Regions from separate parts of the Desemzia sp. FAM 23988 genome, predicted to be linked through region 2. Evidence: predicted binding sites of a transcription regulator. Region 2 holds the regulator's gene; each other region holds the start of a gene.

Region 1 (6,302 bases), on a different contig from region 2:
AAGCAAACCCGTCCATCCCGGAGGAAATTTCACCTCATAGAGACGCCCCTACTCATTAAGAGAGCGTTTTAAAAAGAAGACCTTAATTTTTTTGGGAGAAAGTACTTTTCATGCGTATGACGTGTATTGTTAAAAGAAGACGAGCAAAGATGTGATAAAGGGTGTATAATATAAGAGTTACTGATATTTTTGGTAAACCAATACAGTAAACTATAATTAATAGAATAGGTGATTGACAGATGAGTAAAATAAAGAATACCGTTAAAGATCTCTTGTTGATCAAAGAAACGGATGATTCTCTATTACGGGTTTTTGGAGCAGGTATCACAACTGGTATGATGCTTTTCATAGGCTATTTCTTAGGCAATATGCAGATTGGAACTTTTGGAGCATTAGGGGCATTTGCTTTTTTGTATTATTTACCGATTCCCACGAAATATTTAATGCAACGAATCTTTAGAGTAGGAGTTTGTATCGTATTGGGTTTCTTTTCAGGAGCTGTATCGACCTTTGTACCTTGGATGATTCCGATAACGATTAGTGTGATCAGTTTACTTGGTTTTATCATCTTTAGGATATTAAATGCACCGAAGCCAGGAGTGTTCTTTGTTATTATGGTGAGTTCTATGGCAACAGGAACGTCATTAGACTTTGCAGGAATCTTACATGCTACATCATATGTTGTGTTTGGAGTGATAGCAGCTATTCTTGTCGCTTCTGTAGTAGGAATGATGCATCGCAGATTAATTGGAGAGATGGAACCCTATAAATCCATTTCTTTTAGAGAAAAGCTTGATTATGCACTTAAAAATGATTCGAAATTATTGCTCTCTTCTATCCACCATGCAGGGATTATCTTTTTTGCTACTTATATTGGTATGTCTTTAGGACTAGGAAACCCTTATTGGGTCACTATTTCTTGTGCAGCTGTTCTGCAAGGAAGAGAATTGATTATTATTTTCCATCGTAACGTTCAAAGAATTATTGGAGGAATTGTCGGATTACTATTAGGAATTCTATTATTTTCTTTGGATTTGAGTATGCTTTCGACAATCATTATTATCACTGTGCTGAATATATTTGTAGAATATTGTATGGTTCGAAATTATGGATTAGCTAATTTCTTTACCAACCCGCTATCTTTGTTGTTAGCTAGTTTATCTAGCGGTGCTTTTGTACATGACCTGGTAAGCTATCGTTTTGCCGGATTGGTACTAGGAAGTGTGATTGCTTTTATTGGGGCTGCGTTTATTGCACTAGCCATCAAAATGTATAAACAAACGATATCCAATACAGTAAAATAGAAAAGGCGTTGCTATAAAGCAATGCTTTTTATTTTTACGCAAAAAAAAGTAGAAACCGGGATAGGTTTCTACTATTAGGGATAAGTCTCTTTTCATTAGGGGGAGAAAAGAGTCTGAAAATTTTTAGGTTTACTTAAACGACTAAAAATAGTATAACAATTTCCCGAAAACTCTTCATGAAAAACAGGTGAAGTTTTTAGGGTATTTTAATGAAAAAATACTTATTTAGTAAGCGATTTAATCTAATGCAGCTACAATCGCTTTGTTAAAAGCTGGCAAATCATCAGGAGTACGACTGGAAATCATACCACTGTCATCTGTAACTACTTCAGCATCAATAAAATCTGCTCCTGCGTTTTTTAAATCAACAGCAACTTGCTTCACAGCAGTTAATTTTTTGCCTTTTACGACTTCTGCATTGATCAATAACTGCGGTCCGTGGCAAATAGAGAAAATCGGTTTTTGATCATTTGCAAAAGCTTGGACAAAAGCCAAGAAACGGTCATCTTTACGAAGTTGATCTGGAGAAAAACCGCCTGGTATATACAGGGCATCGAAATCTTCAGGTTTTACATCGTCAATCCCTTTATCGATAGTCACAGAAGCTTCGCCTTTTTTGCCCTCAACTGTTTCACCAGCTTCAAAGCCAATGGTGACTACTTCATGGCCAGCATCTGTTAAAGCCTCTTTTGGAGAAGTAAACTCAACATCTTCGAATAATTTAGTTATAACGGTTGCTACTTTTTTTCCCATAATAATCTCCTTTTCTGTTTTTTTTTGATTCTAAAATCAGTGTAACGAAATTAGAAAAGAGCATCAAGTAATAGGGCTTTTGCAAAAAAATTCTCACGATACAGAGCAGAGTTTTAAATTTAGAATGCTAAATGGTATGATAAGAAAGAAAAGATAATGGAATGGAGTGAATAAGTTGATTAAATTAAATATTGCTTTGATTGCCCATGATAAAAAGAAAGATGACATTGTAAAGCTAAGTATCGCTTACCAAGAAATCTTAAATAAACACACACTTTATGCAACGGGAACCACTGGAGAACGAATTATTGAAGCCACTGGATTACCGATTCACCGTTTTAAATCAGGACCCCTAGGCGGAGATCAACAAATCGGTGCTTTCATCTCAGATAACAAAATAGATATGGTGATTTTTATTCGTGACCCGTTGACTTCGCAACCTCACGAACCGGATATTTCTGCTTTGCTGCGTTTGAGCGATGTCTATGAAATTCCTTTAGCAACCAATCTTGGGACAGCTGAAATGTTGTTGCGCGGATTAGATGCCGGTTTCTTAAATTGGAGAGAAATTGCTAAAAAAAGAGAACGAGATTCCATCGATATCTGATTACCTGAAAAATCCCCGCAGACCAAGTGTCCGCGGGGATTTTTCCAAGTGATTCTATAAACCGCATTTTAATTGAGCGCTGCAGTTAGTACATGTATTGCAGCCGCCGATATCTTCGACAGTACCTTGGCGGCAAATAGGACATGTATCACCTACTTCGTTACCGATATTAACTTCTTCAGCATCCGCAAAAGCTTTTATTTCTACTTTAGTTTCGTTAGGAGTAGGTGCAAGAGCGTCCTCTTCCCAAGTATTTTCTTCCGCTTTTAGAGTCAACACTTGAGTATCACGGCTGCCGTCAACGTAAACTGTGCCGCCTTTAGCGCCTCCGTTGTAAAGACGTTCGTAAATACCTTGAACTTGTTCTACACTGTAACCGCGTGGCGCGTTTACCGTTTTAGAGATAGAACTGTCTACCCAACGTTGGATAGTAGTTTGCACATCTACGTGAGCTTCAGGAGCTAATTCCATCGCTGAAACAAAGAATTCTGGAAGAGAATTGGCATCTGCTTCAGGGTGTCTGTCCAAATACTCTTGAACAATATCTGCTTTGACTTCAATAAACTTGCCCAAACGTCCGCTTCTGTAGTAAGAGAAAGAGAAGTAAGGTTCTAGTCCAGTAGAGACACCGACCATCGTTCCTGTAGAACCTGTTGGCGCAACTGTTAATAAATGAGAATTACGGATACCATGTTTCAAGACGCCTTCGCGAATGTGTTCCGGCATTTCTTTCATATACCCAGTATTAATAAAGTTTTCTCTTAGTTGAGCTGTTTCTTCATCTGTATTCCCAATCAGGAAGGGGAAACTACCGCGTTCTTTAGCCAATTCAATGGAAGCTTCATAAGCTGAAATTGCAATGGTTTGAAAGACTTCATCGACCAATTGATTCCCAGATTCAGAACCATAAGTCTCACCGATATAAATCAATAAATCGGCTAATCCCATGACGCCGAGACCAACGCGACGTTCGCCAAGGGCTTGCTGCTCATTTTCTTCTAGGAAGTAAGGGGTCGCATCAATGACATTATCTTGCATTCTAACACCTGTTTTAACAGTTTGAGTTAATTTGTTAAAGTCGACTGATTGCGTATCTTTGTTGACCATTTGCGCCAAATTAACGGCTGCCAAATTACAAACAGAGAAAGGAGCTAAAGGTTGTTCGCCACAAGGGTTCGTAGCCACTACTTTTTGCCCATATGCAGTAGCATTAGTTTTCTTATTGGCATTGTCGATAAAGAAAACGCCAGGTTCTGCAGAATAAGTTGCACAAATGTTGATCAATTTCCATAATTCGCGTGCACGAATAGAACGATAGACACGTATGCCATGGCCTTGAGCTTCCCACTCACGAACATCACCGCAGTCTGCCCAATGAGCATTGTAATAGTCCATTTCTTCAGGGCTGTAATTTTCAACATCAGGGAATTTCAATTGATATTCTTCGTCGTTTTCGACAGCCTGCATAAAATCATCTGTTAAGCACAGCGAAATATTGGCACCTGTTAAGAAATCTGGATTGTGAACAGAGTAAGTACCACCTGTGTGCAATTTATCTTCTGCTTCTTTGATAATAGAAACGTCAAATCCACCAGTTCCAGGCATGTTTTTGTAATTAAGGACTCCTTGATACAACGCTTTTTCTTTTTCACTGAAAGGAGTAAAGTTCAATTTTTCTTGAGCCAGCTGTTTGATTTGCTCGTCTTCTGTTTGCTCAATTAAGAAACGAAGAATACGAGGGTTTTGCATTTTGGAAATAATAAACTCAAGCACATCTGGATGCCAGTCAGCCAGCATGATCATTTGAGCACCTCGACGGCTGCCACCTTGTTCTACTAAATGGGTCAATTTAGCAATGTCGTCTAACCAAGAGATGGAACCAGAAGATTTCCCGTTTACTCCACGTGCTAATGTATTGCGAGGACGTAAAGTCGAACCATTTGTTCCCACACCGCCACCACGACTCATAATTTCCATGACTTGTTTCCGGTGATCAGAAATCCCTTCACGAGAGTCTTCTACAAAAGGCATCACGTAACAGTTAAAGTAAGTAACTTCTGTTTGAGAACCTGCACCATACAAGACACGACCGGCTGGAACAAAATTCAACGATTTCAATTCTGCGTAAAAGTCTTCGAAAGCAGCAGCTTGTTGAGAACCAGCTTCAACCTCTGATAATCCGCTGGCGTTTCGTTTTGCGATTTGTTCGTAATAGATTTCTAATGGCTTTTCAATGGTGTCGATACTACGAACGATTTCACCTGTTTCGCGTTCATGAGCATCTTCTAGATTACTTCTATATTCTTCTTCGACAAGAACCGTCACTTGATTTTTTTGATGATTCAGTTCGGTGATGAATCCAGTGCCGCGAGCAGGATATTTTGGATCTTCTTTAATGGTTAAGACCACTAAATCTCCCGTAGAGAGAGTCATTTTTGAGGTGTCTTTAAACGAATAGCGGTCGAGCATCACTAAACGAGAGACCCCCTCAAAAGTTAGACTCATCTCTTCAGTGATAGGGTGGACTTGAGGAAATCCTTTGATGTCCCCATTTAATTGTTTGATATTTAAAGTTGCGTTCGATGATATATTCATTGCCATAACCAACACTCCAATCTTTAGTCAATATTCGCACAAAAAAACACAATATATAGTGTTTCGAAAATAGTTTATACGCTATATATTGTAATACTTAGTTTATTATATATCAAACAAAATATGTTTTTAAGTCTTTATTTCTAACAGAAAATGTGCTTGTCTTTTGAAAAATCACATGAAAGCAAGAGTATCTAAGGAATATATCCAAATAAAAAAACTCAGAATTTTTTCTGAGTTTTTTTATAAGAATCGAATGACAAAACTGTCTATTATTCAGTTAAAAAGTCGAGTGCGTAATTCACATGCAGTTCCGTTGCGATAGCCAAACCGCGTTCATCGATATCGAAATTTTCGTGGTGGTGACCATAGCAAGTATCTGGATCATCTGGGTTACGTGTTCCCACAAAAGCATACACGCCTTGAGCGACTGCTAAATAATCGGCAAAATCGTCAGCGCCCATACTTTTTGGTGAATCAGTAATGATATTTTCAACACCAACAATGCCAGCAGCTACTCGTTCAGCGCGTTTAGCTGCAATTGGGTCGTTGATAAGAGGAGCGGCAGCATCGTAGTTTTCAAATTCAATCGTCGTCCGATGAGCTTTGGCTACCTCACGAGCTACACGTTCCACAGCCTCCAAGACAAACTGGCGTGTTTCGTGGCTAAATGTGCGAACGGTTCCTTCTAAACTGGCTTCATTGGCGACAATATTGTACCGCGTGCCTGCGTTTAACACACCGACAGCAACAACTGCTTGATCCAATGGGTCTACTTCGCGTGCGACGATACTTTGCAATTCAACTGTGATAGCAGCTGCAGCTAGTAAAGCATCTTTTCCTAAATGTGGTTTGCCTACATGACTGCTTTTTCCATGCACTTTGATTTTAAAAATATCACATGATGCATTAGAAGCACCAGAAGTAATGTCGATTTTTCCAATAGGAGTGCCCGAAGAAACATGGATGCCAAATACTTGATCCACACCGTCTACAAAACCGCCTTTGACAAATTGACGAGCACCAGCACCGATTTCTTCAGC
Region 2 (6,302 bases):
AAAGAAGCCAATCGTACAGAGATTACGTATGAAGTCGTGACAGAAGTTACCGAAGACATGTTTGAAAAAGACATGGCTCTCTATGTACAAATGTTGAACGACAACTACCACACAGCGGAGATCGTAGGCATCAGTTGGGGAAATGCAGAACGGATCTATGTAGGAGAAGCAGATACTATTTTAACCTCTCCAGTATTCAAAAAATGGGCAGAAGATGAGTCTCTTTCAAAAGCTGCGTTTGATGCTAAACAAGTCTATGTGGCTTTGGATCGTTACGGCATTAAGTTATCTGCTATTCAATATGATGTATTGTTAGAAGCTTATTTGCTGGATGTGAAAGACAACTCCAATGATTTAGCAGCCATTGCAGAAGAGTACGATTACCATGATGTTGCTGGAGACGAAAGTGTCTATGGAAAAGGAGCTAAAATCAAAGTTCCTGAAGATATTTCTGTTATGCACACGCACTTGGCTCGAAAGGTAAAAGCTATTGCTACTTTGGGACCTGCCTTGATGGAAAAATTGGTTGCCAACGATCAAAAAGAGTTGTTTTCAGATATCGAGTTGCCATTAGCGATCATTCTTGCTGATATGGAAATCCAAGGAATCACCGTAAATGGTAAACGATTGGAAGAAATGAGAGATGAATTTGCGATTCAGTTAAAAGAAATCGAACAAAAAATCTACGCAGAAGCTGGTGAAGAGTTCAATATTAATTCACCGAAACAATTAGGCGTTATTTTATTTGAAAAAATGGGTTATCCAGTAATCAAAAAGACCAAAACAGGCTATTCAACAGCTGTAGGGGTTCTAGAACAATTGCAGGATCAAGCTCCAATCGTGGAATTTATTTTAAACTACAGGCAAATTGCGAAGATCCAATCTACTTATGTAGAGGGATTATTAAAAGTTGTGCGTCCGGATACTGGTAAAGTGCATACGCGCTATATGCAAACTATTGCTCGTACAGGACGCTTGAGTTCGGTTGATCCTAACTTGCAAAACATTCCGATTCGTCTGGAAGAAGGTCGTAAAATACGCCAAGCGTTTGTACCTAGAAAAGCTGGTTGGAAGATTTTTGCCTCAGATTACTCACAAATCGAATTGCGTGTATTGGCTCACATCTCCAATGATGAACATATGAAAGAAGCTTTCATAGAAGAGCAGGATATTCATTCCAGTACTGCTATGCGTGTATTTGGTATTGATAAACCAGAAGACGTGACAGCTAACATTCGCCGACGTGCGAAAGCTGTTAACTTTGGAATCGTCTATGGTATCAGTGATTATGGATTGTCTCAAAACTTAGGAATTACACGTAAAGAAGCACAGCAATTTATTGATACGTACTTCGAAAAATATCCTGGTATTGAAGCTTATATGGAAGATGTCGTCAGAGAAGCAAAAGAAAAGGGCTTTGTGGAGACGTTGTTCAATCGTCGCCGTTATTTGGCAGACATTAATTCACGCAACTTTAACTTGCGTTCATTTGCCGAGAGAACAGCTATTAATACGCCTATTCAAGGTAGTGCTGCAGATATTCTGAAAGTAGCGATGATTAAAATTGCTCAAGCGTTAAAAGAGTCAGAATTAAAAGCGACGATGTTATTGCAAGTGCATGATGAGTTGATTTTTGAAGCACCAGAAGAAGAAATCCCGGCTTTGCAGAAAATGGTGGAAGATGTAATGGAGCATGCCGTCGATTTGAGCGTGCCGTTGAAAGTAGACAGCAACTTCGGCCAAAGCTGGTACGAAGCGAAGTAAAGTGTTGGAATGGAGGAAATAAAGTTTGCCGGAATTACCAGAAGTTGAAACTGTCCGCAAAGGTCTTGAGGCGACAGTAAATCAGGTGACGATTCAAAGTGTCTCTGTGTATTGGGATAGGATTATTGCGGGAGCGATATCGAGGGCAGCTTTTAAAGAATTATTAGTGGGGGAAACCTTGCGGAAATTTAGGCGCAGAGGAAAATTTTTGTTGCTGGATTTTGATCACTATACCTTGATTTCACATTTGCGCATGGAAGGGAAATATGAAGTGGTTCCTTCTGAAGATGAATTAAAAAAACATACACATGTCGTTTTTCATCTGACAGACGGCAGAGATATTCGGTACTTGGACGTTCGTAAGTTTGGACGGATGGAACTGGTCTCTCTGGGAGAGGAAGAAACGGTTGCTGGAATTCAGCGATTGGGGCCCGAGCCTTTTACAGAGGTGTTTTTGCTAGAACCGTTTCAATCTAAGTTAAGCCGCGTTAAAAAAGCCATAAAACCAGCATTGTTGGATCAAGGATTGGTAACGGGATTAGGAAATATTTATGTAGATGAAGCTTTATTTAAAGCTAAGATACACCCCATAAGACCCGGCAATTCTTTGAAGCCGGCAGAAGTTAAAAAGCTGCATCAAGCCATTATCCAAGTGTTGGGGAATGCCATCAAAGCGGGAGGAACTACGATACGATCTTACCTTAACGCATTAGGGGAAGCCGGGCAATTTCAACAAAAACTAACCGTTTATGGACGTACAGGACAACCGTGTATCAATTGTGGAAGACCGATTCAAAAAATGAAAGTTGCTCAACGGGGCACGCATTACTGTGCACACTGTCAAAAATGGACTGAAAAAAATGTCTTGCCTGTAGTATCGGATGAAGTCAAGAGCGAGAGCTAAGGATGGGGGGACTCAAATGTCTTTTGTTTTAGGTCTGACCGGCAGTATTGCTACTGGAAAGTCAACTGTAAGCAATGTTTTTAAACAAGCTGGCGTACCTGTAGTAGATGCTGATGTCGGTGCCCGCGAAGTAGTAAAGCCAGGAACAGAAGGGTTAAAACGGATAGAAGCTGCATTTGGGAAAGAGGTCGTAATGGCCAGCGGGAATTTAGACCGCAAAGCATTGGGAAAAATTGTCTTTCAAAACAAAGCGGAATTAAAAAAATTAAATCATATACTGGGTGATTTGATAGCTGTCTGGATTCAGACTGAAAAAGAAAAGTACATTGATCAAGGAGCTCCACTAATAGTGTTGGATATTCCTTTACTATTTGAGAGTGGATATGATCAGGATGTAGAAAAAGTAATGGTGGTAGCCACTACACCCAGTATACAATTGGAGAGGCTGATGCAGCGAGATCAAATTGATGTCAAAGCTGCTCAACAAAAGATAGCTGCTCAACAATCCATTACTGAAAAAATCATGAAAGCCGATTTTGTGATCGATAACAACGGCTCCAAAGAAAACACTCAACACCAAGTGTTGTATTGGCTTGATAAGCAAGATTTTCGTAAATAACCTGGATGCAACAACACGCTAACGAAATCATCAGAATTTATCTGATTTCGTTAGCTTTTTTCAGTTCTTGTAAAAAGGGTTTGGAAAAGGAAAACCTGTTCTGATAAGGAATAAGCTGTTTTTTAGAATTCCTATCTGTGTTATAATAGGCTATATAACAAAGTACAATAGGATGATTATACAAAAAAATACTTTTAAAAAAAGGATGATGAACAGTGCAATGCCCTCGCTGTCAACACAATGGAACTAGGGTCATCGACAGCCGTCCAGCAGATGAAGGACGAGCTATTCGTCGTAGAAGAGAATGCGAATCGTGTCGATACCGTTTTACAACATTTGAAAGAATTGAACGTGTTCCACTATTAGTAGTGAAAAAGAATGGCGATCGCGAAGAATTTAACCGTGAAAAGATCCTTAGGGGTGTAATCCGGTCCTGTGAGAAGAGACCTGTTCCGATGGATCAAATGGAAAAAATTGTGAATGAAATTGAAAATGATATCCGTAGTTTAGGAGAAAATGAAGTGTCTTCAACGGTTATTGGAGAACATGTGATGGAAAAATTAGCAGAGGTCGATGATGTAGCGTATATTCGCTTTGCTAGTGTGTACCGTCAGTTTAAAGACATTGGAGTTTTTATGGAAGAAATGAAAGAATTGGAACGGAAGAAAACCGAAAAGAAATAAGTGATACGAAAGGAGTAGCCAAGTATGTCGTATCCTTGGAAAAACCTGAGTCCTAAAGATGGATTTATGGTCAAACAGAGTGCATTGCTTTCGGATATAGACCAACAGATTCTGACCTTTTTGTATCAACCTTTAATTGGTTCTGCAGCCTACAGTTTATATATGACGTTGTGGACAGAAACAGAGAAAGATACATTTTGGAGTGAAGGGATTCTTCACGCAGAATTGTTGTCGTTATTGAATCTCGGAATGCCAGAAGTGTATCAAGCCAGAATTCGACTGGAAGCTATCGGCTTATTGAAAACTTTTGTCCAAACCGAGCCCGAAAAGCTGTATGTCTATGAACTCCAAAAACCTCAAACGAGTAAAGCTTTTTTTGAAGAAGATTTATTTAGTTTATTGTTATTGGAGCGAGTGGGTGAACGAAAATTCAAGCAATTGCGCAATCGATTTTCAGTCCAGCCCATAAATAAAGATCAATATGCTGAAATTACGAAGTCTTTTTTGGATGTCTATCATATGAATACAGATCAGTTGAAACAACATGAGACCTTATTCAAATCCTCTCGTTCACTGATTGGGGATGCAGCGGAATCTGCAGTCACTTTGAATGCTGACACATTTGATTGGAACTTCTTTTACAATGGATTAAATCAGCACTATGTAAATCGTTCGGCGATTACAGCGGATATTCGTGAAACGATTCTGACGTTGCACCATATGTATGCTATTAATGAATTGGCGATGCAGCATTATATTTTGGAAGCATCAGATATGGATACAGGCGTTATTGATGCACGCAAATTGAAGAAAAATATTGTTGATGATTTCCACCGCGAAAATAAAGAGAAAATACAGTTGCAGGATGTTGTGCAACAAGAACTAGAAGTCACTACGGCCACTCAATCACAAAGGGAACAAGATTTGAAACACCAAGGTTTTTCAGACTCTGATATTCAAGTGATCGAAGCCAGCAAGCAGTATTCTCCGGCTGAATTTATGAACGATATCAAAGAACAGAAAAATGGGTACATCTCTAAACCAGAAGAATGGACATTGGAAGACATTGTAAAAAAATCTCATTTATCGAATCCGGTGATCAATATATTGATCCATTACATTTTGGTCGTCCAAGGAAAAGTCGTTTTTGAAAAGGGACTGGCTTATACGATATCGAATGATTGGGCTCAAAATGAGATCAAAACACCAGAAGCTGCTTTGAAGAAAGTACGTGACCTGTACCAAGAAAACGCAGAGAAATACCAAAAGAATCAAGACCGGAAGCAAAATACTTCGGCTGCGCGGTCAAATAATAACTATTCACGGAATAAAAACGTTGTTCGCAAAGAGAAGCTGCCAGATTGGGCAAAAGAAGGGTACCAAACACCTAAAGAAACTTCGATTAGTCCAGAAGCGGAAAAACAACTTCAAGAAAGACTGGCACGTATTCAGAATATGCAAAAAGAAGGTGAGTAATCATGGATGATGTAGGAAAAAGCCTGACAAAAATCATCAAAGAGAGAAAATGGAACGAAGAGTTCAACAACTTGATGCAAGACGTTATGAATGATACAGATGTCGTACAGTTTATCCAAGAGCACAATGAGGAACTGGATCGAGCAGCTATCGAAAAAAGCGCAGCTAAATTGTACGAATTTGTCAATGAAAAGAAAAAATACCAGAATAATAAAGACAATCAATTGGCTCCTGGATATCAACCCAAATTGATTATGAATCACCACTATATTGATGTGACTTATGTGCCAACATCTGAATTAGTGGCAAAACAAAGGGAGAAAAGTATTAAGAATTTGATTCATTCGATGGATATGCCAAAAGGTATTCGTGAAGCAACACTCAAGGAGTTTCAAACTACGAATGAACGACTTCAAGCAAAGATAGAAGCTTTTGATTTTGTGGAAGCATATCTGAATGAACCGAAAAAGTTTCACCGAGGGCTATATTTACAAGGTTCATTCGGTGTAGGAAAGACCTATTTACTTGGTGCGATTGCCCATGAACTAGCAAAAAGCGGCTATTCATCTACCTTAATGCATTTCCCTTCTTTTGCGGTAGAAATGAAACAATCCATAGGTCAAAATACGACAGGTGAAAAAATCGAAGCCGTTAAGCGGGCGCCTATCTTAATGTTGGATGATATCGGAGCAGACTCCATGTCCAGCTGGATTCGAGATGATGTTTTAGGGGTTATTTTGCAATATCGAATGCAAGAACAGCTGCCGACTTTCTTTTCTTCCAATCTTGATATGAAACAGTTGGAAGAACATTTGACGTTCACTCAACGTGGGGAAGATGAGCCGTTGAAAGCTCA
Region 3 (6,302 bases), on a different contig from region 2:
TTCTTCTCTTGACGTTCTTCAATCAAACGAGTGATTGGGTGCAGGCTGGAAGACGTTTCGTTTACATAACTGATCGAACCAGTCGGCGCTACAGCTAAACGGTTTTGGTGGTACAATCCGCCAGTCATAATAGAATCTTTTAAAACTTCCCAATCTGCGGCTGTTGGTACTTGCAAATCGTCAAATAAGTGTTGTACTTTTTCGCTTTCGAAGATGAAATCTGCTGCAGTGTATTTGTCGAAATATTCTCCACTAGCGTATTTAGACTTCTCGAAGTTGTGGAAAGTTTCCTTACGTTCCATAGCGATTTGATTGCTGGCTTTCAATGTATAATAGTTCAACAACATGAAGTAAGCATCTGTAAATTCAACCGATTCCGATGAACCGTAAGTGATTTGGTTCAATGCTAAATAAGTGTGTAGGCCCATCGCACCTAAACCGATTGTATGGTAGCGGTCATTTCCATTTTTGATCGAAGGAACAGCTGAAATGCTGGATTGATCCGTAACAGTTGTCAACGCACGCACCATTGCATTCACTGATTTGCCAAAATCTGGAGATTTCATCAAGTTTACGATATTGGTCGAACCTAGGTTACAACTAATGTCAGTTCCTAAAGTTTCATAGGATTGATCATTATTGATCAGTGAAGGTTCTTGTATTTGCAAGATTTCACTACATAAGTTACTCATCGTGATCGTTCCATAAACCGGATTTTCACGGTTTGCTGTATCAATGTTGATGATATAAGGATAACCAGACTCTTGTTGCAATTTAGAGATTTCATTTTCCAAGTCACGTGCACGGATTTTTGATTTCCGTACTTCTTCATTATTTACCAAATTATCGTACTCAGCAGTAATGTCTACATAGGCAAAAGGTCTGCCATAAATGCGTTCCACATCATACGGGCTGAACAAGTACATCTGCTCATCATGGGCACACAATTCGTAGAATTTATCCGGTACAGTCAAACCAAGAGAGAGTGTTTTAACACGGACCTTTTCATCGGCATTTTCTTTCTTAGTCGATAAGAAAGAAACAATGTCCGGATGGAAGACGTTCAAATATACTGCTCCAGCACCATTGCGTTGTCCTAACTGATTTGAATAGCTGAAGCTGTCTTCCAATAATTTCATAACTGGGACAACACCGCTAGAGGCATTTTCAATTTTCTTGATTGGATCTCCTGCAGCACGCAAGTTGGACAAGTTCACTCCAACTCCGCCACCGATACGCGACAATTGCAATGCACTGTTGACGGTACGGCCGATGCTGTTCATGTCATCTGTTGCTTGGATCAAGAAACAAGACACTAATTCACCACGACGTTTACGTCCAGCGTTTAAGAAGGTAGGAGTAGCCGGTTGATAACGTTGATTGATGATTTCATCCGCAATCGTCCAAGCCAATTCTGTGTCGCCCTCTGCTAAATACAAAGCGTTAAACACAATACGGTCTTCATAACGTTCTAAGAAACGTTTGCCATCATTCGTTTTTAAAGCATATTGTGTGTAGAATTTGTAAGCCGACATAAACGAACGGAAGCGGAATTTACGGTTGTACATTTCATTAAACAAGTCTTTAACGAATTGTCTGTCGTATTGGTTCAAAAATTCTTCTTCGATATAATCGTTAGTAATCAAGTAGTTTAATTTTTCATCTAAAGTATAGAAGAAAACCGTGTTGGGATTCACATATTCCAAGAAGTAAGCACGCACGGCTTCACGATCTTTGTGCAATGGGATAGATCCATTGACTGGTCGATTCAATTCATTGTTCAGTTTAAAATAAGTGACCTCATTGGGTTTTGTAGCTAATTTAGGCTTTTCCAAGGTCGTTCACCGCTTTCTTTAATTTTTTTACATCTTCGTCATTCCCTTGAAATTCAAAGGTATGTAATAATGGTACATCATATTCAGCTGCCAAATCTTTTGCTGTAAAGACAAACAATTGAGCAAAATTCAAGTTCCCGCCGCCCGCGATGCCCTTAAAGTACTGTTTGTTATCAGCAGTTTCAAGAAAATCATTCAGAATTTCGGTAGCTTCTTTTTCATAGGTCGGCGTAACGATCACAAAAGGTTCGTTAATACTGATAAATGGATTTGTCGGAGTCAATTCCAACAAATCCATATCTAATTTTTGAACAAATTTTCTCGTTTGGCCGGTTAAAGAAATAAAAACTATTTTCATGCTAATTGGTCCAATAAATCTGGGCGGAATCCATTAAATGCATCTTGTCCATCAGCTAAGATGACAGGTACAGAGCTGAAACCTAATTCTTTGACTTCTGCTAATGCTTCTTCAGACTCAAATATATCTTTTATTTCGTAAAGAACACCTTTATCATCTAAGTATTTTTTGGTAAAATTACATTGCATGCAATTTGGTTTTGAGTAAATTACGATAGTTTTATCAGCCATTTTTCATTCTCCTTTGAACTTTTCTCTTAGTAGTTTTTATTCTACACTCCTTCAAAGAGAGTTGCAATCGAAATACTATATTTTGATAAATTATCCTATTCACAAGCTTCTAAACACAATATGTAGTGTTTTGCAAGCTTTTTTATTTTTGTCCGAAACAGCAAAAAAAGACTTCCATAACGCATTTTTACGGAAGTCTTTGATTTTTTTTTTATAAAGCAGGCGCATTATTTTTTTTTACTCGACTTACAAACTCAGTAAAGAGTTGTTGCATTTTTTTATCGGTTTTAATCATCAACTCTGGATGCCACTGAACGGCTACGATACTAGTTTCAGGATCTTTAGCTTCAAAAGCTTCAATCAATCGGTCCTTGCTCCAAGCAACTGCTTCAAATGGATCTGCTAATTCTTTGATGGCTTGATGATGATAAGAATTGACAACATAAGTCGTTCCGTAAATTCTAGCTAAACGACTGTCGGGATCAATAGTCACCGTATGAGCTCCATTGTCATACATCGTTTGTTGAATATGTTGCACGGTCAAATCTGAGTAAGAGCTAGCCAGATCTTGATACAAAGAACCTCCGAAAGCCACATTTAAGATCTGCATCCCACGGCATACTGCTAAGATTGGTTTCTTTTGCTGAATGGCTTCATTGATCAAAGCTATTTCAAAAGTATCTCGAATAGGACTAGTTGTTCCTAAAGCAGGAATCGGTTCTTCACCATACAATAGAGGGGAAACATCTTGACCACCAGCTAATAATAATCCATCGATTCGCGAAATGTATTCTTTCGCATCTTCTGGGTTTCCAAGCGGGAGGACAGAAGGCAGACCGTAAGCGGTCGTTATTCCCTCTACAAAACCTTGAGGAGTATACGTAATCGGCAATCCATCAAAATTAGGCGATTGTGGGGTTAAAATATTTCCCGGAATTCCAATAATCGGTTTCATCAATACACTTCCTTTCCAAAAGCAAACCAATCCATTATGGTTAGCCCTTATTTTACATGAATTAGGATGAAAAAGGTAGTGCGACTATAATGTGGATGAGGAAAACTTGTTTAAATTACATTGTGCTTAATTTAACATGCTTGTGCGTTTGAAAGTTTTTTTATGTCTTTAATGTTGTTTTAACAATGTGTAAATATTGTTCGTTTTTGTATAAAGTAGTGAAAATATACGATTATTCTGTTATTATTAGCCTATTAAAGGAAGCAGAGAAAAGAGGGATTCTTCATGTCAGTTTTAGAAATCAAAGATTTGCATGTTTTTATAGAAGAAAAGGAAATTTTAAAAGGGGTCAATTTGGTCATTAAAACAGGTGAGATCCATGCCATTATGGGACCAAATGGGACAGGGAAATCCACCTTATCAGCAGCTATCATGGGACATCCAAGCTATACTGTCACAAAAGGCAAGATTTTATTAGATGGAGAAAATGTGCTGGAAATGGAAGTGGATGAACGCGCTCGAGCGGGATTATTTTTAGCAGTCCAATACCCAAGTGAGATTGCTGGGGTCACGAACGCTGAGTTCATGCGAGCAGCTATCAATGCCAGAAGAGCAGAAGACGACAAAATCGGCGTCATGTCATTTATTAAAAAATTGGATGAAAAAATGGCAGTATTAGATATGCCGGAAGAAATGGCTGAACGTTATCTGAACGAAGGATTTTCCGGCGGGGAGAAGAAGCGAAATGAGATTTTGCAATTGATGATGATTGAGCCTACTTTTGCTATTTTAGATGAAATCGATTCAGGATTAGATATCGATGCCCTGCAAGTGGTGTCTAAAGGGGTCAACGCGATGCGTGGAGAGAACTTTGGTTCATTGATTATTACGCATTACCAACGTTTATTGAATTATATCGTGCCAGATGTAGTGCACATCATGATGAACGGTAAAGTGGTCTTGACTGGTGGAGCCGAATTGGCCAGACGTTTAGAAAGTGAAGGGTACAAAGGGATCAGCGAAGATTTAGGATTAGAAGTAGAAACCACTGAAGGTTAGGAGGAAATGAGATGAAAGTTACGAGTTCTTTGAATCACTTTGAAGCTGTAAAACAATTTTCTCAAAAACACCAAGAACCAGAGTGGATGTTGGAATTAAGATTAGAAGCTTATGATCAGATTGACCAACTGGAGCTTCCGGTTATTGAGAGGGCTCATTATGAACGTTGGCCGCTAATGGAAGTACCGGCAAGTACATTTGAAGACGACGAATCTTTTTCAGGTATTGTTTTATCTGAAGACAGCGCGCAACGTGTGGTGCAATTCGGGAAGAATACAGTAGAAGAAACTTTGCCGCAAAAATTGATCGATCAAGGCGTAATCTTCACGGATTTGTTCACAGCTGTTAAAGAACATGGGGATTTAGTCAAAGAAGTCTATATGCAGTTAGCCGTCAAGTTCAATGAAGACAAATTGACAGCTTTCCACACAGCGTTTATGAACAGTGGACTTTTTCTATATGTTCCTAAAAACGTCATTGTGGAAGAACCATTTGAGGCTGTCTTTGTTCAAAACAGCCAACTGCAAGAATTATTTGCCAAACACATCTTGATTTATGCAGACGAGAACAGTGAATTCACGTATGTAGAGCGTTTCGAAACGATTGGTGAGGAAAAGGCTGCTGCTTCGATTATTGCGGAAGTAATCACCAAATCAGGGGCCAAAGTGAAGTATTCAGCAGTGGATCAGCTTGGAGAAAACACGGTCTCGTACTTTAACCGCAGAGGGCATTTATTGCAAGACTCAAGATTGGAGTGGGCGATAGGGGTGATGAACGGCGGAAATGTGATCGCAGATTTTGATACTGATCTGATGGGAGAAGGTTCCCACAGTGAGATCAAAGTGGTAGCCATCAGCATGCATCAGCAGGTTCAAGCGATCGACACTCGAGTCACCAATTTTGGTCGTCATAGTGTAGGGCATATTTTACAACATGGCGTTATCAAAGACCGCGCTACGCTGACTTTTAACGGAATCGGACACATCATTAAAGGCGCAAAAGGGGCTGATGCTCAACAAGAAAGTCGAGTGTTGATGCTGTCGGATAAAGCCCGTGGCGATGCTAATCCCATTTTATTGATTGATGAAAATGATGTAACGGCAGGTCATGCGGCCAGTGTTGGTAGGGTAGATCCAGAAGAAATGTACTATTTGATGAGTCGCGGGATTCCAAAAGCTGAAGCAGAACGATTGGTGATCCGTGGTTTCTTAGGTTCGGTGATTGCAGCCATTCCATTGAAGAGCATTCGTGAGGATTTGGTCAGTACCATTGAAGGGAAGCTGTTGTAATGAAGTTGAACAGTCACCAGTTAAAAAAAGATTTCCCGATACTAAAACAACAAATCAATGATGAACCGTTAGTTTACCTAGACAATGCAGCGACTACACAAAAGCCTGTTGTTGTATTGAATGCTTTGCAAACTTATTACGAAACCTCCAATGCTAATGTACATCGCGGTGTTCATACATTAGCGGAACAAGCCACTGCTCAATATGAAGCCGTGAGAGAAAAAGTGCGTGAATTTATCCATGCTGAGGAAACAGCGGAGATTATTTTTACTCGCGGCACGACCACCTCATTGAACTGGGTTGCCAGAAGTTATGGAGAAGCCAATGTTTCTAAAGGAGACGAGATCGTGTTGTCTTATATGGAACATCATTCCAACTTGATTCCATGGCAACAACTGGCCAAGAAAACAGGAGCGGTGTTGAAATTCATTCCGCTATTGGATTCTGGAGAAGTGGATATGTCAGCAGCGGAAGAGTTGATTGGAGAGCAAACTAAAATTGTTGCTATCAGCCATTGTTCTAATGTGCTGGGGAGTATCAATCCTATAGCAGAATTGGCGGAACTGATTCACAAAA
Region 4 (6,302 bases), on a different contig from region 2:
CAAGCTGTGAATGCCTTCCATTTGATTTACCAACGACTGACAAAAAAAGAGCAGCCTTTGCAATCTCTTGATTTTAAGTTGATTCAAAGAGGATCTACAAAACCGCTGATTCACTAAAATAGGGCATTTACTTCAGCTTTAATGAAAGCTGAAGTAAATGCCCTGTTTGTTTAATAACTTTTTTCATAATCGACTAAGTTTTTCGGCAACTCTTTTTTGGCAATATATGCCTGTAGATTCTCTTCAAAAATATCAAATAAGCGTGTATTGTAGTGTTCAGCATTTCCTGAGATATGCGGTGTGATCAACACATCGTTTCTATCCCATAAAGGACTGTCGTTTTCCAGCGGCTCCGCTTCGAAAACGTCTAATCCCGCAAAAGCCACTTTTCCATTATCCAAAGCTTGGATCAAATCTTCTGTCTTCACTGTCGGGCCGCGTCCAACATTTACAAGGATAGTTCCCTCTTTCATTTGAGAAAAAATTTTCTCATCGAAGTAATGTTCTGTTTCAGAAGTTAACGGTAAAATATTGACTACAATGTCTGCTTTTTCCACATGATCTGTTAAGTCAGGTTGTTGATAGATCGCATCCATGTTCTCTACTTCTCTACCACTTCGATTGATACCGATCGTATTCATATTGAAGGCTTTTGCCAAGCGCCCTACTTCTTTACCAATGTGCCCAGTTCCTACGATCATGATCGTTTTACCAGACAACTCCATCAGTACCTGCTCTTTTCTCCAAACATGTTGCGTCTGATCTATAACGGCTTGCTGGATTTTTCTTCCATATGCCAACAACATCCCGAATACGGATTCCGCAATAGGTACGCTGTGAATACCGCTAGCGTTCGTTAACAAGATTTTTTGTTCTTCCAAATGAGTCAAGTCCATGTAATCCACTCCAGCTGAACTGGCTTGTATCCATTTTAATTGGCTATCTTCTGTATCGAATAAGCCTGCTTTTTGTACTTTGTCTTTATCCCATCCGTAAACAACTTCAATCTTTTCTACAGGGTAATCCAGTTCACTGTTTTCCTCCCACCCTTTAATCAAGTCATAATCAGGTGCTATTTCTTGCGCCTTTTTAAAGTGCTCGGGTTTCATTTCATTCAATAACCAAATACCTTTTTCGTTCATTCGTTATCCCCCTATTCAAACTCGACTTCAACTCTATTATGTCATTTTTCTTCCTATTAGAAAAGAAATCTTTCCTATTCATTGAATCAATAAAGGATTTTGCAAGACCTGAAAAAAAAAGGCCAGGAATGTTTGTTTTCCTGACCTCTTTAATAAATGGTTATTCTACTGGGCTTTCTCCTAAGAACGCTTGGTACATCCAAATGTTTTTGTCCACATCGGTCTTATACCCGATCAATAAGTCTTGTGTCACGTCGTCTCCAGCTTCACCCGTTAATTCGATTCCTTTTGTTAAACTATCTGCTAATAATCTTAAATCAGCCACAACTGCTTCCACCATTTCAGTAGCCGCTTTTTCTGTTGTATAAGGACTTTCTTGAATAGCTGAGTGATCTATAAATTCTTTCAATGTAGAGTAAGGCTTACCGCCGATCGTGATCAACCGTTCAGCTACTTCATCGAAAACTTCATTAACTGAATCATACAATTCTTCAAATTTTTCATGCAGTGTATAGAAGTGAGATCCTTTTACGTACCAATGATGTTGATGTAATTTCGTATAAAATACACCCAATGTTGCTACTGTGTTGTTCAAATACTCTTGTACTTCTTGATTTGCCATGAAAAAATCCTCCTTGTTTTTGTTTAGTTTTTCTATTACCTTATAATTATTATAAACAAACCCATATAATTTGTCAATTAAAACCATTCTTTTTTACAAAAATTTTGATCTTTTTATCAACCATAATCAATCATCAATATAAAGGACTATTTCACCGGTTGATTTCGTCTTGGCTACATCAATGATCCGTTGGTTACGGCTTCCACGGAAGGCTTTCGTTAAATCTTTCTCAGCTAAGATAAAAGGACCATCTACTAAGACATCCACATAATGGAGTAAAGCTAACTTATCCGCAGACTCCTGTTGCAGATTCTCCCATTTGTAACCTGTCCACGACCAGATATCTTTTGTTCGGCCGAATTCTTGTCGTACACGCTCACATAATTGCAGCAATACTGGCGTATTCAAGAACGGCTCCCCGCCTAACAAAGTTAACCCTTGGACATAAGTCTGTCCTAGATCAGCAATAATTTGATCTTCTAGTTGTTGTGTGTATTCTACTCCGTATGAAAAATCTTGAGCGATTTTATTGTAACAGCCCGGGCAGTTGAACAAGCATCCGCTGACGTAAACACTGCATCGAATACCTTCTCCATCCACAAAATTAAAGGGTTTATAGTCCGCTATTTTTTTCTGGGTCCACTTTTCAGACAGCCAAGCTTTAGGTTTTGGCTGCTGTGGAATTCTAGGCGCCATTTTATCGTCCTCCTCCACTCATTATGCTTTTAAACAAGATAAGTGCGTTCATCTGTAATGTGTTTCTTACGCGCCGCGATTTCTTCATGACGTCCATGGACCATTGGGCGTTGTTGCGGATTCCCTAAATACCCGCAAGTCCGTTTTACCACATCACAAGTCATTGGGTCTGTATTGAAGCACGCTGGGCACTGGAAACCTTTAGCGGTTGGTTCAAATTCGCCATTGTACCCACATTTGTAACAATGATCGATAGGAGTATTCGTACCTAGATAACCTATTCGGTCGTACGCAAAATCCCATACGGCTTCCAGAGCTTTTGGATTCTGACGCAGTACTGGATACTCGCAATAATGGATAAAGCCGCCGGAACAATACTGCGGATAGACTTTTTCAAACTCGATTTTTTCAAATGGAGTCGGTTGTTTGCGCACATCATAATGAAAACTATTGGTATAATATTCTTTATCAGTAATACAAGCGATTTCTCCAAATTTCTGTTTGTCCAATCGGCAAAAACGATCTGTTAAACTTTCAGAAGGCGTAGAATAAACACTAAAGTGATAATCGTATTCAGCAGCCCAAACGTCAGCATTTTGCTTCATTTGACGCACTATCTCTATAGTAAATTCTTTAGCTTCTTTGTTGGTTTCCCAATTTGGACCATAGAAAACAGTCGCGACTTCATATAACCCGATGTATCCGATCGAAACCGTGCAGCGTTTGTGTTTAAAGACTTCATCCACTGCGTCTTCATCACTTAAGCGCGTGCCAAATGCACCATATTTGTACAAAATAGGCGCATTTTCTGGTGTCGCTTCTTTTACTCGACCAATGCGATAAACTAAAGCATCTTTCACGACCTGCATACGCTCGCTGAACACATTCCAGAATTTCGCTTTGTCTCCATTCGATTCAAGAGCAATGCGCGGCAGATTTAACGTTACCACGCCTAAATTCATACGCCCGGAATTTACTTCATTTCCATTTTCATCTTGCCAGCCTTGTAAAAAAGAACGGCACCCCATTGGAGCTTTAAAACTGCCTGTCAATTCAACGATTTTATCGTAGCTAAGAACATCCGGATACATCCGCTTAGTGCTGCATTCAACTGCTAATGCCTTCACATCATAATTAGGGTCTTGCGCCTCTAAATTCACTCCACGACGTAATGTAAAGACCAGTTTTGGAAAAATAGCGGTTCTTTTTTCTTTTCCCAACCCTTCAATACGCACTTGTAGAATCGCCTTTTGAATCTCTCGTTCAAATTCATTCGTTCCTAGTCCAAATCCCAGTGTTGTAAAAGGAGTTTGTCCGTTAGACGAATAAAGGGTATTGATTTCATACTCTAAGCTTTGCATAGCATCATAAATATCTTTTTTGGTTTTAGCAAATGCATATTTGTGTTTTCTTTCTTTTCCATCGATCCAATATTCTGCATCTGCTATATGCTTTTGGTAATTCTTTTCCGCATAAGGCGCCAACAATTCATCTACCCGATCGGCGCTGCATCCGCCATACTGACTAGAAGCAACATTGGCAATGATTTGTGCCATTTGGGCTGTAGCCGTATTGATCGATTTTGGTGATTCCACCTCTGCATTCCCAACTTTAAAACCGTTTTCAAACATGTTTTTAAAATCGATCAAACAACAGTTTGTCATTGGTGAGTAAGGTTGATAATCCAAATCGTGAAAATGGATATTTCCTTTTAAGTGGGCATTTGCTACATGCTTAGGCAGCATTTGCAATCCGATTGCTTTGGCTACACTTCCTGCTGTCAAATCACGTTGAGTATTGAACACTTTACTGTCTTTATTCGCATTTTCATTGATAACGGTCTCGTCTCGTGAAAGCAGCTTGTTGATCGACTGATTGACATCTGTGGACTGTTGTCGCTCAATATCCCGCATACTCCGGTAATGGATGTAAGCTTCGGCCATCTTAGTTTCCCCAGCTTCCACTAAACAGTGTTCCACAATGCTTTGTATTTCATAAATTTTGATGTCTTCTTTGAAGCGATGAGCTATTTCGTGGTCGATTTGCAAAGCTAAAGTGTAAATTTTAGTCATGCGGAACTCATCTACCAGATTTTCTACTTGTAATGAACACTTCATCAAAGCATTCATTATTTTATCGAGGTCATACGGTATCATCCGATCATCTCGTTTGATCACATTCAGCATCTCATTTTTCGTCGTAACAACTAATGGACTCATCATTTTTTACCCCACTCACTATTAATTAGTTCATTTATTAACATATTTAAAATCCTACTAAACACTATATATAGTATGTAAATCCAATAAAACAATCTATATATGGATAACCATATTATAAACATCACAAATAAAAATAGCAATAACATTTGACCAATTTTAAATTAAATTCCCTCTGTCCTGTATCCATCTTATCTTCATTCATTTTGAACAAATTGTTACTATTGAATATGAGAAAAAGCACAATACTATCGCTTTCTAAATATTAGTATGCTAAAATTATGCAGATAAAGTGAGACTTCATTTAGTGGTGCAATTTACTCCGCTGAATGTTAGTTGAACTAATCGGGCTTTTACTGGTTGTGGAGTTCTACTTTAAATTTCTGTTGCGCGATCAACAAAAAATTGGAAGCCGGAGACATACAACTAGTTGACCTGCGACAATATAAAGAATAGAGGGAATAAATTAATGATCACTGTATCGGACGTAAGTTTGCAATTTCCTGATCGTAAATTATTTGATGAAGTGAATTTAAAATTCACTCCAGGGAATTGTTATGGCTTGATTGGAGCAAATGGTGCTGGAAAATCAACCTTTTTAAAAATTTTATCTGGTGAAATCCAACCATCTACCGGGAATATTTCTATGGCTGCAGATGAACGTATGGCAACCTTAAAACAAAACCATTATGATTATGAAGACCAAACGGTTTTAGACACTGTTATTATGGGCCACAAACGCTTGTATGACATTATGCAAGAAAAAAATGCTATTTATATGAAACCTGATTTTTCTGACGAAGACGGCATCAAAGTTGCCGAACTTGAAGGAGAATTTGCAGATTTAAATGGTTGGGAAGCTGAACCTGAAGCAGCTACATTACTACAAGGGTTAGGCATTCAAGAAGACTTGCATTACCTAAAAATGAGTGAATTATCTGGTGGACAAAAAGTGAAAGTCTTATTAGCTCAAGCTTTATTTGGCAAACCAGATGTTCTATTATTGGATGAGCCTACCAATGGATTGGATAAAAAGTCTATCGAATGGTTGGAAGAGTTCTTAATCAATTTTCAAAATACGGTCATCGTTGTTTCTCATGACCGCCACTTCTTGAATAAAGTCTGTACACATATGTGTGACGTAGACTTTGGTAAAATTAAATTGTACGTTGGAAACTATGACTTCTGGTTGGAGTCTAGTCAACTAGCTGCTAAATTGCAAGCTGACCAAAACGCGAAAAAAGAAGAAAAAGTAAAAGAACTACAAGACTTTATTGCTCGATTCAGTGCAAATGCTTCTAAATCGAAACAAGCAACTTCTCGTAAGAAAACACTGGAAAAAATTACTTTGGATGATATCCAACCTTCTACTCGCCGTTACCCATTTGTCGGCTTCGAACCTGAACGCGAAATTGGAAATGACTTATTGCGTGTGGAAAACATTTCTAAATCTATCGATGGCAAACAAATTTTGAGCAACATCAGCTTTAGTTTGAACAAAGATGACAAAGTAGCCTTCACAGGAGAAAGCGATATTGCTATCACAACTCTCTTCAAAATCATTATGGGTGAAATGGAACCTGATTCAGGTACGATCAAATGGGGAGTTACCACTTCTCAATC

Evidence for each region. The regulator NrdR, encoded in region 2, represses ribonucleotide reductase genes. The targets are predictions, from matches to a motif close to ACACNATATATNGTGT.
Region 1: the regulator NrdR is predicted to act here: its motif matches at 5,306-5,321, upstream of ACEN4L_RS07480 (vitamin B12-dependent ribonucleotide reductase).
Region 3: the regulator NrdR is predicted to act here: its motif matches at 2,537-2,552, upstream of nrdH (glutaredoxin-like protein NrdH).
Region 4: the regulator NrdR is predicted to act here: its motif matches at 4,741-4,756, upstream of nrdD (anaerobic ribonucleoside-triphosphate reductase).

The regions. Positions count from the first base shown of each region.
Region 1 covers NZ_JBGQQS010000010.1:62,743-69,044, forward strand. The annotation lists gene ACEN4L_RS07465 (FUSC family protein) at 240-1,304, shown strand; gene ACEN4L_RS07470 (type 1 glutamine amidotransferase domain-containing protein) at 1,542-2,057, opposite strand; gene mgsA (methylglyoxal synthase) at 2,233-2,664, shown strand; gene ACEN4L_RS07480 (vitamin B12-dependent ribonucleotide reductase) at 2,719-5,265, opposite strand; gene ACEN4L_RS07485 (amidohydrolase) at 5,532-6,302, opposite strand, start outside.
Region 2 covers NZ_JBGQQS010000002.1:194,083-200,384, forward strand. The annotation lists gene polA (DNA polymerase I) at 1-1,764, shown strand, start outside; gene mutM (DNA-formamidopyrimidine glycosylase) at 1,790-2,668, shown strand; gene coaE (dephospho-CoA kinase) at 2,685-3,287, shown strand; gene nrdR (transcriptional regulator NrdR) at 3,503-3,970, shown strand; gene ACEN4L_RS02370 (replication initiation and membrane attachment family protein) at 3,995-5,446, shown strand; gene dnaI (primosomal protein DnaI) at 5,449-6,302, shown strand, end outside.
Region 3 covers NZ_JBGQQS010000009.1:16,285-22,586, forward strand. The annotation lists gene nrdE (class 1b ribonucleoside-diphosphate reductase subunit alpha) at 1-1,835, opposite strand, end outside; gene ACEN4L_RS06655 (ribonucleotide reductase stimulatory protein) at 1,822-2,193, opposite strand; gene nrdH (glutaredoxin-like protein NrdH) at 2,190-2,423, opposite strand; gene ACEN4L_RS06665 (gamma-glutamyl-gamma-aminobutyrate hydrolase family protein) at 2,635-3,378, opposite strand; gene sufC (Fe-S cluster assembly ATPase SufC) at 3,664-4,437, shown strand; gene sufD (Fe-S cluster assembly protein SufD) at 4,449-5,726, shown strand; gene ACEN4L_RS06680 (cysteine desulfurase) at 5,726-6,302, shown strand, end outside.
Region 4 covers NZ_JBGQQS010000005.1:25,821-32,122, forward strand. The annotation lists gene ACEN4L_RS04290 (LacI family DNA-binding transcriptional regulator) at 1-117, shown strand, start outside; gene ACEN4L_RS04295 (phosphoglycerate dehydrogenase) at 171-1,142, opposite strand; gene ACEN4L_RS04300 (Dps family protein) at 1,303-1,764, opposite strand; gene nrdG (anaerobic ribonucleoside-triphosphate reductase activating protein) at 1,891-2,460, opposite strand; gene nrdD (anaerobic ribonucleoside-triphosphate reductase) at 2,490-4,682, opposite strand; gene ACEN4L_RS04315 (ABC-F family ATP-binding cassette domain-containing protein) at 5,149-6,302, shown strand, end outside.